DNA from 3 places in the Arthrobacter sp. GAS37 genome. Region 2 is predicted to be linked to each of the others. Evidence: riboswitches for the same ligand, from Rfam matches in the RefSeq annotation. Region 2 holds a riboswitch; each other region holds the start of a gene.
The links. A riboswitch is a leader RNA that binds a small molecule or an ion and turns the genes downstream of it on or off. The one in region 2 is predicted to bind thiamine pyrophosphate.

Region 1: another riboswitch for thiamine pyrophosphate. It lies ahead of thiO (glycine oxidase ThiO); the one in region 2 lies ahead of ABH924_RS11555 (ECF transporter S component).
Region 3: another riboswitch for thiamine pyrophosphate. It lies ahead of thiC (phosphomethylpyrimidine synthase ThiC); the one in region 2 lies ahead of ABH924_RS11555 (ECF transporter S component).

The regions. Positions count from the first base shown of each region.
Region 1 covers NZ_JBIYDB010000001.1:283,874-288,828, reverse strand. The annotation lists gene ABH924_RS01345 (RNB domain-containing ribonuclease) at 1-1,395, opposite strand, end outside; gene thiE (thiamine phosphate synthase) at 1,433-2,122, opposite strand; TPP riboswitch at 2,149-2,269, shown strand; gene thiO (glycine oxidase ThiO) at 2,260-3,570, shown strand; gene thiS (sulfur carrier protein ThiS) at 3,567-3,803, shown strand; gene ABH924_RS01325 (thiazole synthase) at 3,807-4,613, shown strand; gene ABH924_RS01320 (4a-hydroxytetrahydrobiopterin dehydratase) at 4,673-4,955, shown strand, end outside.
Region 2 covers NZ_JBIYDB010000011.1:91,188-96,142, reverse strand. The annotation lists partial or broken gene mnhG (monovalent cation/H(+) antiporter subunit G) at 1-49, shown strand, start outside; gene ABH924_RS11565 (DUF4235 domain-containing protein) at 148-408, opposite strand; gene ABH924_RS11560 (NUDIX hydrolase) at 460-1,251, opposite strand; TPP riboswitch at 1,400-1,536, shown strand; gene ABH924_RS11555 (ECF transporter S component) at 1,610-2,239, shown strand; gene ABH924_RS11550 (ABC transporter ATP-binding protein) at 2,239-3,855, shown strand; gene ABH924_RS11545 (energy-coupling factor transporter transmembrane component T family protein) at 3,852-4,655, shown strand; gene ABH924_RS11540 (hypothetical protein) at 4,781-4,955, shown strand, end outside.
Region 3 covers NZ_JBIYDB010000015.1:86,311-91,265, forward strand. The annotation lists gene ffh (signal recognition particle protein) at 1-413, shown strand, start outside; gene ABH924_RS13750 (alpha/beta hydrolase) at 574-1,323, shown strand; gene thiC (phosphomethylpyrimidine synthase ThiC) at 1,324-3,153, opposite strand; TPP riboswitch at 3,149-3,256, opposite strand; gene ABH924_RS13760 (amidohydrolase family protein) at 3,350-4,444, shown strand; gene ABH924_RS13765 (VOC family protein) at 4,523-4,955, shown strand, end outside.

The sequences.
Region 1 (4,955 bases), on a different contig from region 2:
GATCTGGACGATGCCGTAGGGGCCGTGCGGGGCTCCGTTCCCATTGCCATTACCGTTGTTGCCGTTGGTGCTGTTTCCGTTGCCGTTACCGTTGTTCTTGGCGGGTTTCGATCCGGAAATCACCACGGCGTCGAATTCCTGTCCGATGTGGTTGACCAGGAGTGCTGCCTCCACGGTGTCCAGGGCCAGGCGCTCCATTTTGGCGGCAAGCTGGTCGGAAGACGCCATGATCTCGGGCAGGCTCGGCAAAGCATCCCGGGCCCATGCAGGGATCTCTGTTCCATTGCTCAGAGCTTCGCAGATGACCAGCACAAAACGATCGACAAGTCGGCGCAGCGGCGCGGTGGTGTGGGCATACGGCGCCCCGATGGCTGACTGCATGACGCTGCCCGGTACCTCGCCGTCGAAAGGCGTGTAGCCGGCACCACGGAAGAGCAGCCCCGCGGAATGGAGGATGGCGAGTTGCCGGGGATCCTTCGCGTCAAGGGTCCGCAGGTACTCGCCGTAGCTGGTCCCCGCGGTCCAGGGCTTGCCGAGTGCCCCCGTTTGCCGTTTGAAATGGAGCAGCGAGCGCTCATCGGGGGCGGGCATGGTGCGCAGGATCCCCACTTTGCCGTCGAGCATCAACTGGGCGGCGGCCATCCCGGTCAGGAGCGAAATCTGGGCGTTCCAGTCCTCCACCGGCAGCGAGGGAGCTGCGACGATCCTGTACCCCTCGCCGTCGGGCAGTTGGACGATTTCCTGCTCAGGCATGTTCAGGCTTGCTCCGCCGCGGCGGCGTTCGAGTTCCACCCGCTTGAGCCCGACCTCCTTGAGCAGCTCCAGGACGGGATCAGCCGTTCCGGAATCGATCTCCGCCTGCACGCCCTTGTAATTGAGTTTGGCGCGGCTCCGTACGCTTGCCCGACGGACGGAGACGGTGCGGAACTCCGCCTCGGCATCGAGTTCGAAGTCCCACACGAACGCGCCGCACGTCTGGCCGGCCAGCAGGCTTCCGGCATGCTCGCTGATGATCTCGGGGTGCAGCGGTATGCGGCCATCCGGGGCATAGTACGTTTGCCCGCGGTGGCGGGTCTCGGCGTCGAGCGCTCCTCCCGGGGGCACAAAGGAGGGCACATCGGAGATGGCGTAGAGAACCCTGTAACCATCCCCGGACCGGTCGATGAAGAGGGCCTGGTCGAGATCCATGGAAGAGGCCGGGTCGATCGTGATGAACGGAACGTCCGTGAGATCCTGCGCTGGCAGGGTGTGTCCGGAAACCGCGGCTTCAGCGTCGCGCAGCGCTTCAATGGGATAACCTGCGGGCAGCTCGAGTTCAGTCCGAAGCGCCGCCAGCGCTTCCGCGAGGTGGTTCGACGTTTCACTGACATTCGGGGCTACCCGCTGATGTGACACGAAAATCAGGGTAACTCCAAAATCTTCCGGCGTCTCGCTAGGCCGCCGCTGCGTCCAAGGCAGCCAGAAGGGCCTGGGCTGCCGCCGTCGGATCCTGTGCTTCGGTAATGGCTCGCACCACAACGACACGGCTTGCGCCGGCCTGCACCACCTCTTCCACGTTGCTGAGATCGATACCGCCGATAGCAAACCAGGGGAGCACAACACCGCCGACGGTCTCTTCGTCTGCCTGCTTCACCGCGTTGGCGGCGTACTTCACCAGATCGAGCCCGACGGCGGAGCGTCCCGGCTTGGTGGGGGTGGCCCAGACCGGCCCGACGCAGAAGTAGTCCAGTCCGCTGCGGCTGGGTGACGCGGCGATGGCTGCGTCAATTTGTTCCGGCGTGTGCGTGGAGAGACCGATGATAGTGCGGTCGTGGAGCAGTTTCCGGGCCGAGCGCAGCGGAATGTCCTTTTGGCCGATATGGAACACCGGTGCGCCGGAGAGGGATGCTACGTCCGCGCGGTCGTTGACTGCCCAGAGACGGCCGTGACGATGCGCCACGGATTGCAGGATTTCCAGGAGCTCCAGTTCCTCGGCCGCCTCAATTGTCTTGTCACGCAGCTGGATGATGTCCACGCCGCCCTCGAATGCGGCATCGACAAATTGCTCAAAATCACCCTGTTGCTTGCGGGCGTCGGTGCAGAGGTACAGGCGGGCGGTGGTGTGGACATGGTGCTGGGTCATGGAAACAGAGTAGTTCCTCTAAACTGGGCTGGTACCGCGGGAGCCGCGGCGGCAGTCACAATCGCCGCGCGGCTGAGAGGGCTTCAGCGCCGACCGCTTGACCTGATCCGGCTAGTACCGGCGTAGGGAAGGACCCCATGGACGAAGTAAACACCCAGCACGGACCCCTGCACGCGGATGTGGCGGTGATCGGAGGCGGTGTCATTGGCCTCGGCATCGCGTGGGAAGCCCGCAGGTCCGGCCGCTCGGTTGCCCTGATCGATCCCGCGCCGGCCAGCGGCGCCACCTTCGCGGCGGCGGGCATGTTGGCGCCCGTCAGCGAACTGCACTACCAGGAAGAGGACCTCCTGGAGCTCATGCTCGAATCGTCGGCGTTGTGGCCGGACTTCGAACGCAATGTGACCGGATCAAGCACCGGACGCAGCACGGGTTACCGCACGACGCCGACCCTCGCCGTCGGCGCGGACGCTGCGGACCGCCGGGCGCTCGCCGATCTCAGGGATGTCCAGCTGGCCAACGGCCTGGTGGTGGAATCCGTGCCGTTGCGCGAGGCACGGGAGCGTGAGCCGCTGCTGAGCCCGCAGATTTCCTGTGCCTTCGACATCCCGGGCGACCACCAAGTGGATCCGCGCCGGCTTTCGGCCGCGATTCTCGGCGCGCTGGCAGACCACCAGCCCGGCGATTCCAGTTGGATTCCGGGGGCCGAAGGCGGTTTTGCGGTCCAGGACACCGCGGCGGGCCTCCTGTGGGAGGACGGGCGCGTCGTCGGGGCTGTGCTGGACTCAGGAATCGAAGTGCTCGCCACGGAAACAGTGGTTGCCAACGGACTGGATGCCGCCCGCTTGAACGGCCTGCCGGATGGAATGTCGCTCCCGTTGCGTCCCGTGTACGGCGACATACTGCGGCTGCGCGTCCCGGACCACCTGCAACCCCTGGTCACCGCCACGGTCCGTGGAATGGTGCGCGGAGTGCCCGTCTACATCGTGCCCCGCGACGACGGGACCGTGGTGGTCGGCGCGACGCAACGTGAAGACGGCTTGTCGGCGTCGGGGGGATCGGCCAACCCGGTGTCGGCCGGCGGCGTGTACCAATTGCTCCGCGACGCCCAGGTTCTGGTTCCGGCTGTGGCCGAACTGGAACTCCTGGAAGCAACTGCCCGAGCGCGTCCAGGCACTCCGGACAATGCACCGCTGTTGGGCCGTGTGGAACGTCGCGAAGGCGAAGGAACCGTGCCGGGCCTCATCGTGGCCAGCGGCTTCTTCCGCCACGGCGTGCTCCTCACCCCGGCAGCGGCGAAAATCTGCGTCGGACTCATGGATGGCGCCGTCGATCCCCGGTGGAACAAATTCCGCCCGGACCGCTTCTCCCGCCCGCTTTCAGTACCACGGGCCTCAACGGACGGCCCATCGGCCGATACCTCATATCCCCTTCCGAAGGACCACGCATGAACATCAAATTGAACGGCGCAGACCACACGTTGAGCGACGACGCGTCCGTGACCACCCTCGTCAGCCACATCACCGGAAGGGTTGTGGACTCCAGAGGCCAGGCGGCCGACGGACGCAAGATCGGCGTCGCCGTCGCACGCAATTCCGAAGTGGTGCCGCGCAGCCAGTGGGCTGCTACCGCGCTCGCAGAGGGCGACGAACTCGAAATCGTTACCGCAGTACAGGGAGGCTGAACCATGACCGCAGCAAGCACTCAAGCAGCAACCACCCGAACCGACGCCCTGGTGATCGACGGTGTTGAGTTCGGCTCGCGCCTCATCATGGGGACCGGCGGAGCCCCGAGCCTGGACGGCCTGGGGGCAGCCTTACTGGCCTCCGGCACCGAACTCACCACCGTGGCCATGCGGAGGTACTCGCCGACTGAAACAGGTTCGCTGTTCCAGTTGCTCGTGGACCATGGCATCCGTGTCCTGCCCAACACGGCCGGCTGTTTTACCGCCAAGGACGCTGTCATGACAGCCGAGCTTGCCCGTGAGGCGTTGGAAACGGATTGGGTGAAGCTCGAGGTCATCGCCGACGAACAGACGCTGCTGCCTGACGCCGTGGAGTTGGTGGATGCGACGGAGAAACTGGTGGACCGCGGCTTCAAGGTCTTCGCCTACACCAACGACGACCCTGTCCTGGCGCTTCGACTGGAAAACCTCGGAGCAACAGCGGTGATGCCCTTGGGCGCGCCTATCGGCACCGGTCTGGGCATCCTGAATCCCCACAACATCGAGCTGATTGTGTCCCGCGCTTCGGTCCCGGTAGTACTCGACGCCGGAATCGGCACCGCGTCCGACGCAGCACTCGCCATGGAGCTCGGTTGCGACGCCGTGCTGCTGGCCACCGCGGTGACCCGTGCGCAGAACCCGGTGCAGATGGGCGAGGCCTTCAAACACGCGGTCATCGCCGGTAGGCTGGCGAAGCAGGCGGGCCGCATCCCGCGCCGGGAACACGCCCTGGCGTCCTCGGCGATGGAGGGCCGGGCCGAGTTCCTCTAGCGGCCTATGTTGGCCGCTCCGGGGATTCCTGCGAATTCCACGTCAGCGAAGGAGCCCAGATGGCCGGCAAAGATGACATCCTCACCAGGTCCGCGATCGACGACGCCCTGGCGGAACTGCCGGACTGGCGGTACCGCCTGGGCGGCCTCGCCACCGTCTACAAATGCCCGACGTCGGCTGCCGCACTGGAGCTGATTGCCGCCGTCGGGCGCATCGCCGAGCAGCAGAACCACCACCCGGACCTCGACTGGCGGTACAACCGGGTGTTCATCCGGTACACCTCCCATGACGCCGGGAGCGCTGTGACCCAACGCGACATCCGGGCGGCCACGAGCGCCAGCG
Region 2 (4,955 bases):
ACTCGAGGCCGTGGTGCTGCGGGCTGCCGGTCAGCGGGCGGCGGAGAAAGCTCAAGAAGCGGACTCGGCAATGCCCCACACCGGGAACGGCCGCAACGGCGGGGGCGCGAACGGCGGGGGCGCGGGCGCCAACGGCGGGCCGTCAGCCTAGACGATGTCCTGCGTCTTCGAGAAGCGCGAGATGGCGCGCTGGGTACTGCGGCTTGCGAAAACCTGGATGACAGCGCTGACAGTCGCCGAAATCAGGGCGAAGGTCAGTGCCGAGCGCAGGCTTGCCTCCATGTCATCGTGACCCTTGGGAGGCTTCTTGCCGGTGGACTTTTCCCACAACGCATTGACGAGCTTGGTGCCGACAAAGCCTGCGCCGATGCTCACGCCAGTGCCGAGCAGTTTGATGAGGAGGTTCATTCCGGGACTCCTTGCGGGAGGAAACAGGACCGTCCCCAGCCTAACCCCACTTCAGGGCTGTTCCGGAGCAACGGATGGCGGTTGGCGCCTCAGCCGGAAGAACTCCTCCAAGGCTCCGGGCTTTGGACGGACGGGCACGATGTCACGGTCCTCGGCCAGGATCGCTTCCACCGTGCCGAGGGCGAGTAGCTCATCCAGCAGCGCCAGCGTGGGCGGCATGAGCTTGAGGGTTCCGGCGGCTTCGGCATCCAGGATTCCGCGGACCGGCATCCACAAGGACGATGACGCTTCCGTGGTTTGGTGCTTTGGTTCGGCACCGGAAAGCGGGCAGGCAAGGTAGAAGTATGTGTCGAAGCGCTTGGGCTGGTCTGCCGGTGTGACCCAGTTGGCCCACGGGCGGAGGGTGGCGGCGTCGAGCTTCAGCCCGGCCTCTTCGAACACCTCGCGCTGCGCGGCCGCCAGTACCCGGCCGGCGTTGAACCCGGCGGAAGTGGGCTCGACGGCGATGCTGCTCCGGTGCCATGCGGCGGCGTGCCGCTCGACGACGTCGTCCGCGAAGTCCCAGCCGGAGCTGTCCACGTGATCCACCCGTCCGCCCGGAAAGACAACCATGCCCGCGGCGAAATCCATCGTGCTTACCCGGTGCTGAACGAAAACTTCCAGGCCGCGCCCGGCATCCGCGGGAACCTCCGGGCCTGACTGAATCGTGTGAACGGGGGCCTCGCGGACGAGGATCACGCTTGCGGCGAGCCTAGGTTCGGCCACCGTGGTGCTGTTCGCTTCGACAATGCCTGCCAAGACTGCTCCTTTGCCCGCTTGCTGCGTCACATTCTGCTGGATCATTCTCCCAGTTTCTGTACGCGCCCGCGCCATTCCGGGCCTGCCTGTGCTCACCCGGCGAATGATCCAGCAGAATCCGTCGTTACGCGTTTTGGCACAGCGCCCGCAACCCCGCCAAGGTGTAAACTGAACCACGCCCAAAAGGGTGGATTGATAACGACAGGGGAGCGCCGCCGTCGGGCTCGCAGCAATGCGGCACGGAGGACGGGCGCTGAGAGTGCGGACAGCCGCAGACCCTCGAACCTGATCCGGCTAGTACCGGCGCAAGGGAGTCGAGTTCTCATAGTGCCCGGACCGGCGCGGCGGAAGCCGCTCGCAGGCAACCGGAACACTTTCCCCTCCTGTTCTTCAGGAGGACAAAATGACTGGTATTTCTGCAAGGCCGGGCCTCACCAAGCCTGGTTACAACTGGCGCGTCGTGGACATCGTCGTGGCCGCACTGATCTCCATCGCCGGTGGCGTGATCTTCTGGGCATGGGACCAGATGGCTCTGGTTGTCACGCCCGTCACCGCCGGCTACCCTCCGCTGGGCGGCCTGATCGCTGGCGGTTGGATGATTCCGGCAGTGCTGGGCATGCTCGTTGTCCGCAAGCCCGGTGCGGCAATTTTCTGCGAAATGGTGGCCGCCACCAGCGAGCTCATCATGGGTAACCAGTACGGCACCACGGTCCTGATCTCGGGCCTGCTCCAGGGCCTCGGCGCGGAACTCATTTTCCTGGCCTTCATGTACAAGAAGTTCAACCTGCCGGTGTCCCTGCTGGCCGGTGCCGGCGCGGGCCTGTTCTGCGGGTTGAACGATTCCTTCCTGCCGTGGGGCTGGAACATCGCCTACGAGGTCGGCGACAAGCTCGCGTACATCGTGTTCTGCACGATCTCTGGTGCCGTCATCGCCGGTGCCCTGGCCTGGATCGCGACCCGCGGCCTGGCCAAGACCGGTGTCCTGAGCGCGTTCGCGTCCCGCAAGGCCGCCTCGGAGCCCGTCTTTTCCTGATGCCAAGTCCTGATTCCGGCACCCCTGCTGTGGTGCGACCCGCCGCCATTTCCGCGCAAGGGTGGGGCTGGCGGCACGCTGGCCGCACCACGCAGGCCATCCACGCCCTGGACCTGGACATCCGTCCAGGCGGGCGTGTGCTCCTGCTTGGCCCCTCGGGCGCGGGCAAGTCGACGCTCCTGCATGCCCTGGCGGGCGTTCTGGGCGAGGACGGTGACGACGCCGACGAGACCGGCTCGTTGCTGGTGGACGGTGTTTCGCCGAAGGCCCAGCGGGGCCGTGCCGGACTCATGCAGCAGGACCCCGAAACCCAGGTGGTGCTTTCCCGGCTGGGCGACGACGTCGCTTTCGGCGCCGAGAACCTTTGCGTGCCGCGGGAAGAGATTTGGAAACGCGTCCATGAAGCGCTCGACGACGTCGGGCTGCGGAACAGTGCCAGCGGCGACTTTGCGCTCGACCACCCGACGTCGGCGCTCTCGGGCGGGCAGAAACAGCGCCTTGCGCTCGCCGGCATCCTGGCCATGCGGCCTGGCTTGATCCTCCTGGACGAGCCGACCGCCAACCTGGACCCGGCTGGCGTGCTCGAGGTCCGCGATGCCGTGGGCCGCTGCCTGGACAAGACCGGCGCCACCTTGGTGGTGGTGGAGCATCGGGTCTCGGTCTGGAAAGACCTTGTGGACCGGATCGTGGTCCTCCAGCCGGGCAGATCCTCCTCCACGGGAGGGTCGACGCCAGGGGTGCTTCTGGACGGCGATCCGGACACCGTTCTGGCTCAAGCAAGGGACATGCTCACTGCTGCGGGCGTCTGGGTGCCCGGGTACGTGCCGGCCACCCGGCCACGTTCGGGCACGGCCGCCGGCTCCGGAACAGCAGCCGGCTCCGGGGCGAGGAGTGGGGGAGAGCTGCTGCTCGCTACCCAGGAGCTCGCGGTGTCCCGCGAAAGGCCGCGGCGCCGGGGGTTCAAAACCATCCTGCCCCTTCCTGTGCAGGCCGGACTCGACGCCGAGGTGCTCGCCGGGCAGGCGCTGACCATCACCGGCCCCAACGGTGCCGGAAAATCGACCTTCGCTTTGACCCTCGCGGGCTTGTTGGCGCCGGTGTCCGGCACAGTGACTGCCGCCGTCGGGCTCAGTGAAGGCGCCGGCACCGACCCTTTCAAGTGGAAGGCCCAGCAGCTGATCTCCCGGATCGGGACCGTGTTCCAAGAGCCCGAGCACCAGTTCGTCACCGGCCGCGTGCTCGACGAGCTCATGTTCGGCCCCAAGCACCTTGGCCATGGCGAGGAGCGAGTGGACGAATTGCTGGAGCGGCTGCGTCTGGGGCATCTCGTGGACGCCAATCCGTACACGCTCTCCGGGGGCGAAAAGCGGCGGCTATCCGTGGCCACGGTGCTCGCCGCGCACCCCCGCGTCCTGGTGCTGGACGAACCCACCTTCGGCCAGGACGCGAACACTTGGGCCGAGCTTGCGTCGTTCCTGTCCGAACTGCTCGACGCCGGCACATCCGTGGTTTCCGTAACCCACGACCAGGAATTCAGCTCCGTCCTGGGCGGCACCGAGATGCGGCTCGAGCCTGCGCTCCGAGGCGCGGCCCGGCAGGAAGCGGGTGCGGCATGAGGGAAACCCTGACCCTGCGCGGTAACAACGCCCTTCTCACTCGCGCGAATCCGCTGGCCAAGTTCGTGTCGGTCTTCCTGATCACCTTGGTGTTGGCGCTGTCCATTGACCTGGTGTCCGCCTCGACGGCGCTCCTCGGCGAACTGGCGCTATTCCCCCTCGCGGGGCTCACCGTGCGCTTGCTGTGGCAGCGCGGCTGGCCCCTGATCATCGCGGCGGCGCTGGGCGGCTGGAGCACCGCGATCCTGTCGGCTGACAGCGGCAGGATACTGCTCGACGTCGGGATCTGGTCTATCAGCGAAGGCTCGCTGCAGCTGGGACTCGGCTTCATGCTGCGCGGCTTGGCGATCGCGTTGCCGGCCATCCTCCTGATGAGTTGCACCGACCCCACCGACCTCGCCGATGCCCTGGCGCAGAAGGCGAAACTGCCGCACCGTTTTGTCTTGGGTACCTTGGCCGCGCTGCGGCTCGTGGGGCTCATGGCGGAGGAGTGGCAGACTATCGGTATGGCACGGCGCGCGCGGGGTGTCGGCTCGCACGGGAGCCCGCCGCAACGCTTCAAGGCCATGCTCGGCCAAAGCTTCGGGCTGCTGGTCCAAGCGATCCGTCGGGCGTCCCGCTTGGCTGTGACCATGGAGGCGCGAGGCTTCGGCGGTGGACGGCGGACCTGGGCGCGCGAATCCACCTACAGCCGCCTGGACGTCTGGGTTCTGGCTGGCGGGTTGGTCATCGCAGCCACGGCCGTGCTCGCGGCCCAATGGGCAGGGACGTGGCACTTCGTCTGGCTGAAGCAGGGTTAGAGATTCGGTGAGTCTTTCGAAAGCAAGATTTAATACTCAAATGAGAAAAGATTCTTGAATTGCCTTCCTGGCCGCCATACGCTTGATGCGAGAGTTTGAAACGCCCGCATCGGAGGAGTGGCAGCATGGGATCGACATTGCAGAAAGCGCCAAGGCAGCAAGGATTGCGCCCCAGGCGACCGCTCGCGGTCGCGTCCACTGGCGACCACTGCCCGGTGAGCGGGACGTGGGTGGCGGAGGGCGAAGAGATGCGACCGCAGCGTTTCTTCGAGGGAAACATCATGCCTCCCGTGCAGGACG
Region 3 (4,955 bases), on a different contig from region 2:
TTGTCCGCTCCATGACCCCGCACGAGCGTTTGGCTCCGAAGATCATCAACGGTTCCCGTCGCGCCCGCATCGCCCGTGGTTCCGGTGTCCACGTCTCCGAGGTCAACGGCCTCCTGGAGCGTTTCGCGCAAGCCCAGAAGATGATGAAGAAGCTGGCCCAGGGCGGCGGCATGCCCGGGATGCCTGGCATGCCCGGCCTCGGCGGCGGTTCCCGCAAGGCGGGCAAAAACGCGCCCAAGAAGAAGCCCCGTTCCGGAAACCCCGCCAAGGCGGCCCAGGAACTGCGCGACGCCGAGAACAAGCGGGCGAAAGCCGTTCCCACCGGCGCGGCATTCGGCCAGGCCGGCGGCGACTTCGATCCCTCGCAGCTGAACCTGCCCAAGGGCTTCGACAAGTTCCTCGGCGGCAAGTAGCCGTCCCACCCAACTGGCAAGCAGTAGATGTCGTTTTGATGGCTCAGAACGGCATTAACTGCCGGGGCCCACGCCGCCGGGGTTCCCTGGCCGAGCTTGCGAGGCGAGGGTGGCGGTGGGGATTAGTTGGGTTGTCAGCCCCGTGCCATAGGCTGGGGGAATGCAAAAGCAGCGCGTTGTGTTTGTCCACGGAGCAGGCACATTCGGCGCTGCCGCTTGGCCGAAACAGCACGGCATGGGGCTGGCGTACGATGCACTGTTCCTGAAACGCCACGGCTTTGATGCGCAGGCCGAGCCTTTGGAATCCGATGTTGCGGCCGATGTGGACATTATCCTGGAGTGCCTCGGGGGACGGGAGGCCGCGTCAGCTTCCGGCCCCGCACGGGGAGGCCATGTCGTAGCGCACTCCCAGGGCGCGATTTCCGCGATGTTGGCCGCGGTGGAGCGGCCGGACCTGGTCCGGTCCCTCGTGTTGGTGGAACCGGCTTGTCTTTCATTGACGGCCGAGTTGCCCGCCACCGCGGCTTACCGGGCACTCATGGAGCCGTTGTTCCGGATCCGCCACGAACTCAGCGATGACGATTACCAACGCGAATTCGTCCGCAGGGCGTTTTCTTCCGAGGCGGCCGTCCTCAGTACCCCGGAGGCCCGGCGCACCGCTCGACGCCTGCGGCTCCAGGCTCCGCCATGGGAAGCACCCCTGCATATTGTGCCGGGAGTCCCCACGCTTGTCCTGACCGGTGGTTGGGAACCCCTGTACGAAGAAATCGCGGGCTATTTGCAGGAAACCGGTGCCCTCCACCGCGTTGCGGCTGGAGGACACCGGCCTCATGACTCAGTTGAAGGAGACCGGATGATCCGGTCCTTCATTGCGGATGTCAGCCGTGCCGGATCAGTCCAGGCTTCCTGATTAGTTCAGGCTTCCTGACTTCGCCTCACGTTTTCGTGCGGGAACCTCGAGCTCGGGCAGGTAGACCTTGCCCCCGGATGCGAGGAACTCCTCGCTCTTTTCGCGCATCCCGCTGTACATTTCGGCGATGGCCGCTTGGGAATCCGCGGAGCCGTATTCGTCGCGGATGTCCTGGCTGATCCGCATGGAGCAGAATTTCGGTCCGCACATAGAGCAGAAATGCGCCGTCTTGGCTGGTTCTGCCGGGAGCGTCTCATCGTGGAACGCTTCGGCCGTGACCGGATCCAACGACAGTGCGAACTGGTCACGCCAGCGGAACTCGAAGCGGGCCTTGGACAGGGCATCGTCGCGTTCGTGGGCGCCGGGGTGTCCCTTGGCAAGGTCCGCGGCGTGGGCGGCGATTTTGTACGTGATCACGCCGGTCTTGACGTCGTCCTTGTTTGGCAGGCCCAGGTGTTCCTTCGGGGTGACGTAGCAGAGCATCGCGGTTCCGTAGCGTGCGATCTCCGTGGCGCCGATGGCCGAGGTGATGTGGTCGTAGCCCGGAGCAACGTCGGTGACGAGGGGGCCCAAGGTGTAGAACGGTGCGCCGTCGCACAGTTCCTGCTGCCGCTCGACGTTCTCGCGGACGAGGTGGAACGGGATGTGCCCGGGGCCCTCCACCATGACCTGCACGTCGTACTTCCACGCCCGCTTCGTGAGCTCCGCGAGCGTGTCGAGCTCGGCGAACTGTGCGGCGTCGTTGGCGTCCGCCGTCGCTCCCGGGCGCAAGCCGTCGCCGAGCGAGAACGCGACGTCGTACTTGGCGAAGATTTCGCAGAGTTCGTCGAAGTGGGTGTAGAGGAAGTTTTCCTCATGGTGCGCCAGGCACCAGCCGGCCATGATGGAGCCGCCACGGGAAACGATGCCCGTCACGCGGTTCGCGGTGAGCGGCACGTACCGCAGCAACACGCCGGCGTGGATGGTCATGTAGTCCACGCCCTGCTCGCACTGTTCAATGACGGTGTCGCGGAAGATTTCCCAGGTGAGCTTGTTGGCTTCGCCGTTGACCTTCTCGAGGGCCTGGTAGATGGGCACGGTGCCGATCGGGACGGGCGAGTTGCGGATGATCCATTCGCGGGTGGTGTGGATGTCGTCGCCCGTGGACAGGTCCATGACCGTGTCCGCGCCCCATTGCGTGGCCCACTGCAGCTTGTCCACTTCTTCGGCGATGGAACTGGTGACGGCCGAGTTGCCGATGTTGGCGTTGATCTTCACGAGGAAGGCCTTGCCGATGATCATCGGTTCGGATTCGGGGTGGTTGATGTTGTTGGGAATGATGGCACGGCCGGCGGCGACTTCGCTGCGGACAAGTTCGACATCGCAGTTCTCGCGAAGTGCCACGAACCGCATTTCGGGCGTCACGATGCCCTGCTTGGCATAGTGCATCTGTGTCACGGTCTTGCCTTCGACGGCGCGGCGGGGCACCGGCTGTGCGCCCTTCCACTCTGCGGAGGCGGCGCCGCGGCGCACGGCCGACTTGCCGTCGTCCAGCAGGTTCCGTTCGCGGCCGCTGTATGCCTCGGTATCGCCGCGGGCTTCGATCCACTCGCTCCGGAACGGCTCCAGGCCAATCACAGGGTCACTGCCGGGCCCCGCGGTGCGGTACACCTGGAAAGGCGCGTTGGCCTCGCCGTTTGGGGACGGTTCCAAGGCGATTTCAGTCACTGGAACCCGGATTCCCGTCTCTGCATCTTCCAGGAACGCGAGGGAATGGGACTTGAGGGAATGTGTCACCTCTTGCGCCGATCCGTTTTGGGTAGGGCTCAGCTGTGTTTCTTTGGTGCTCAAAGGATTACTCACTTCCTTCGCCGGCATTACCCGGACAGGTTCAACGGTCGCAGGCTGCGTCAGCCCGATCTCAGCCCTTGCAAGGGCCCCCGTGTGGTCGTAGACGAAGCTACCACAGCTGTGGGTGCTTGGGAGAGATGTGACCGAGGACAGATGTGACCGGGCCGGCAACGGCCCCGGGAACTAGGGTGGAATCATGGCGGAAATCATCGAGTTCAGCGGCGCCGTCCTCACCGGGCCGGAAGAGGAACGGCGCGGCCTCTGGTCGGTCGACGGACGGCTGACCTTTCTGCGGCCTGCTGCCGCGCCGGACGTCGTCCTGGACGGATGGGTGCTGCCCGGCCTTGTCGACGCGCACTGTCATGTTGGTTTGGGGAGGGGCGGAGCGGTGGACGACGAGACTGCCCGACTGCAGGCAACGGCGGACCGGAACGCCGGGACCCTCTTGATCCGCGACGCAGGATCCGCAAGCGACACGCGCTGGCTGCAGCGCCGGACGGACATGCCGAGGATCATCCGCGCGGGCAGGCACATCGCTAGGCAACGCCGGTACATCCCCGGACTGGCCGAAGAAGTCGAGCCCGAGGATCTCGTGGAGGCCGTGCGCAAGCAGGCACGGTCCGGAGACGGCTGGGTCAAGATCGTAGGGGACTGGATCGACCGCTCGGCAGGGGATCTTGGCCCGTCCTTTCCGGCCGCCATCGTCAAGGACGCGGTCACCGCGGCACACGAGGAGGGAGCCAGGGTGACTGCTCATTGCTTCGCCGAAGGGACTATCGACGACATGCTCGACGCCGGCATCGACTGCATCGAGCACGCCACCGGTCTGTTGCCGCACCATATCCCCAGGCTGCTGGAACAGGGTGTGCCGATCGTCCCCACGCTCATCAACATTGCGACTTTTCCGGACATCGCGAAGCAGGCGGAAGCGAAGTTCCCGCCTTACGCCGCGCACATGACCAGATTGTGGGAGCGCAGGCATGAACGCGTCGCCGAGGCATTCGACGCCGGGGTGCGGGTGTACGCCGGGACCGACGCCGGCAGCGTCATCAAGCACGGCCGGATCGGCGAGGAAATCCTGGAACTGCACCGCGCGGGCATTCCGGCGGCCGCCGCCCTCGACGCCGCCTGCTGGTCCGCACGCGAGTGGCTGGGTGCCGACGGCATCAGCGAAGGTGCCAGTGCCGACGTCGTGCTCTACGCAAACGATCCCCGTGCGTCACTTGAGGTGGTGCTGAATCCGCAATGCACCGTGCTGAGGGGACATATTTCAGGAAGCGCCGGGCATTAGGAATAAATTGAAGCTTCAAGTAATTTAGATAGATAGAGGTTGCCGAAGGGCGGCGCCACAAAAAGCCGGGAGTTTCACATGACCATCACATCCAGCCAGGATCTCCTTCCTGCCGAACTCACCATGGGTACGGTCATGCTCAAAGTGGGGGACATGAAGCTCATGGTCGACTACTACCAGCGGGCCCTGGGGCTGGAGGTCGTCGCCGAACAGGACGGCGGACTCTACTTCGGCAGGCTCGGCAAGCCGTTGGTGCACCTCGCGCCGGCCTCCGGGCTCCAGATCCCGGGTCGCGGAGAGGCTGGACTCTTCCACACGGCCTTGCTCTTCGAAGACCAATCCTCGCTCGCCGCGACTGTTGCCTCGGCCGCGCAGTACGAACCCCACGCCTTCGTCGGCAGCGCGGACCACCTGGTCAGCGAGGCCTTCTACTTCACCGACCCTGAGGGCAACGGCATCGAGCTCTACTACGACAAGCCCCGCGAAGGCTGGGAGTGGAATGGCAGTTCGG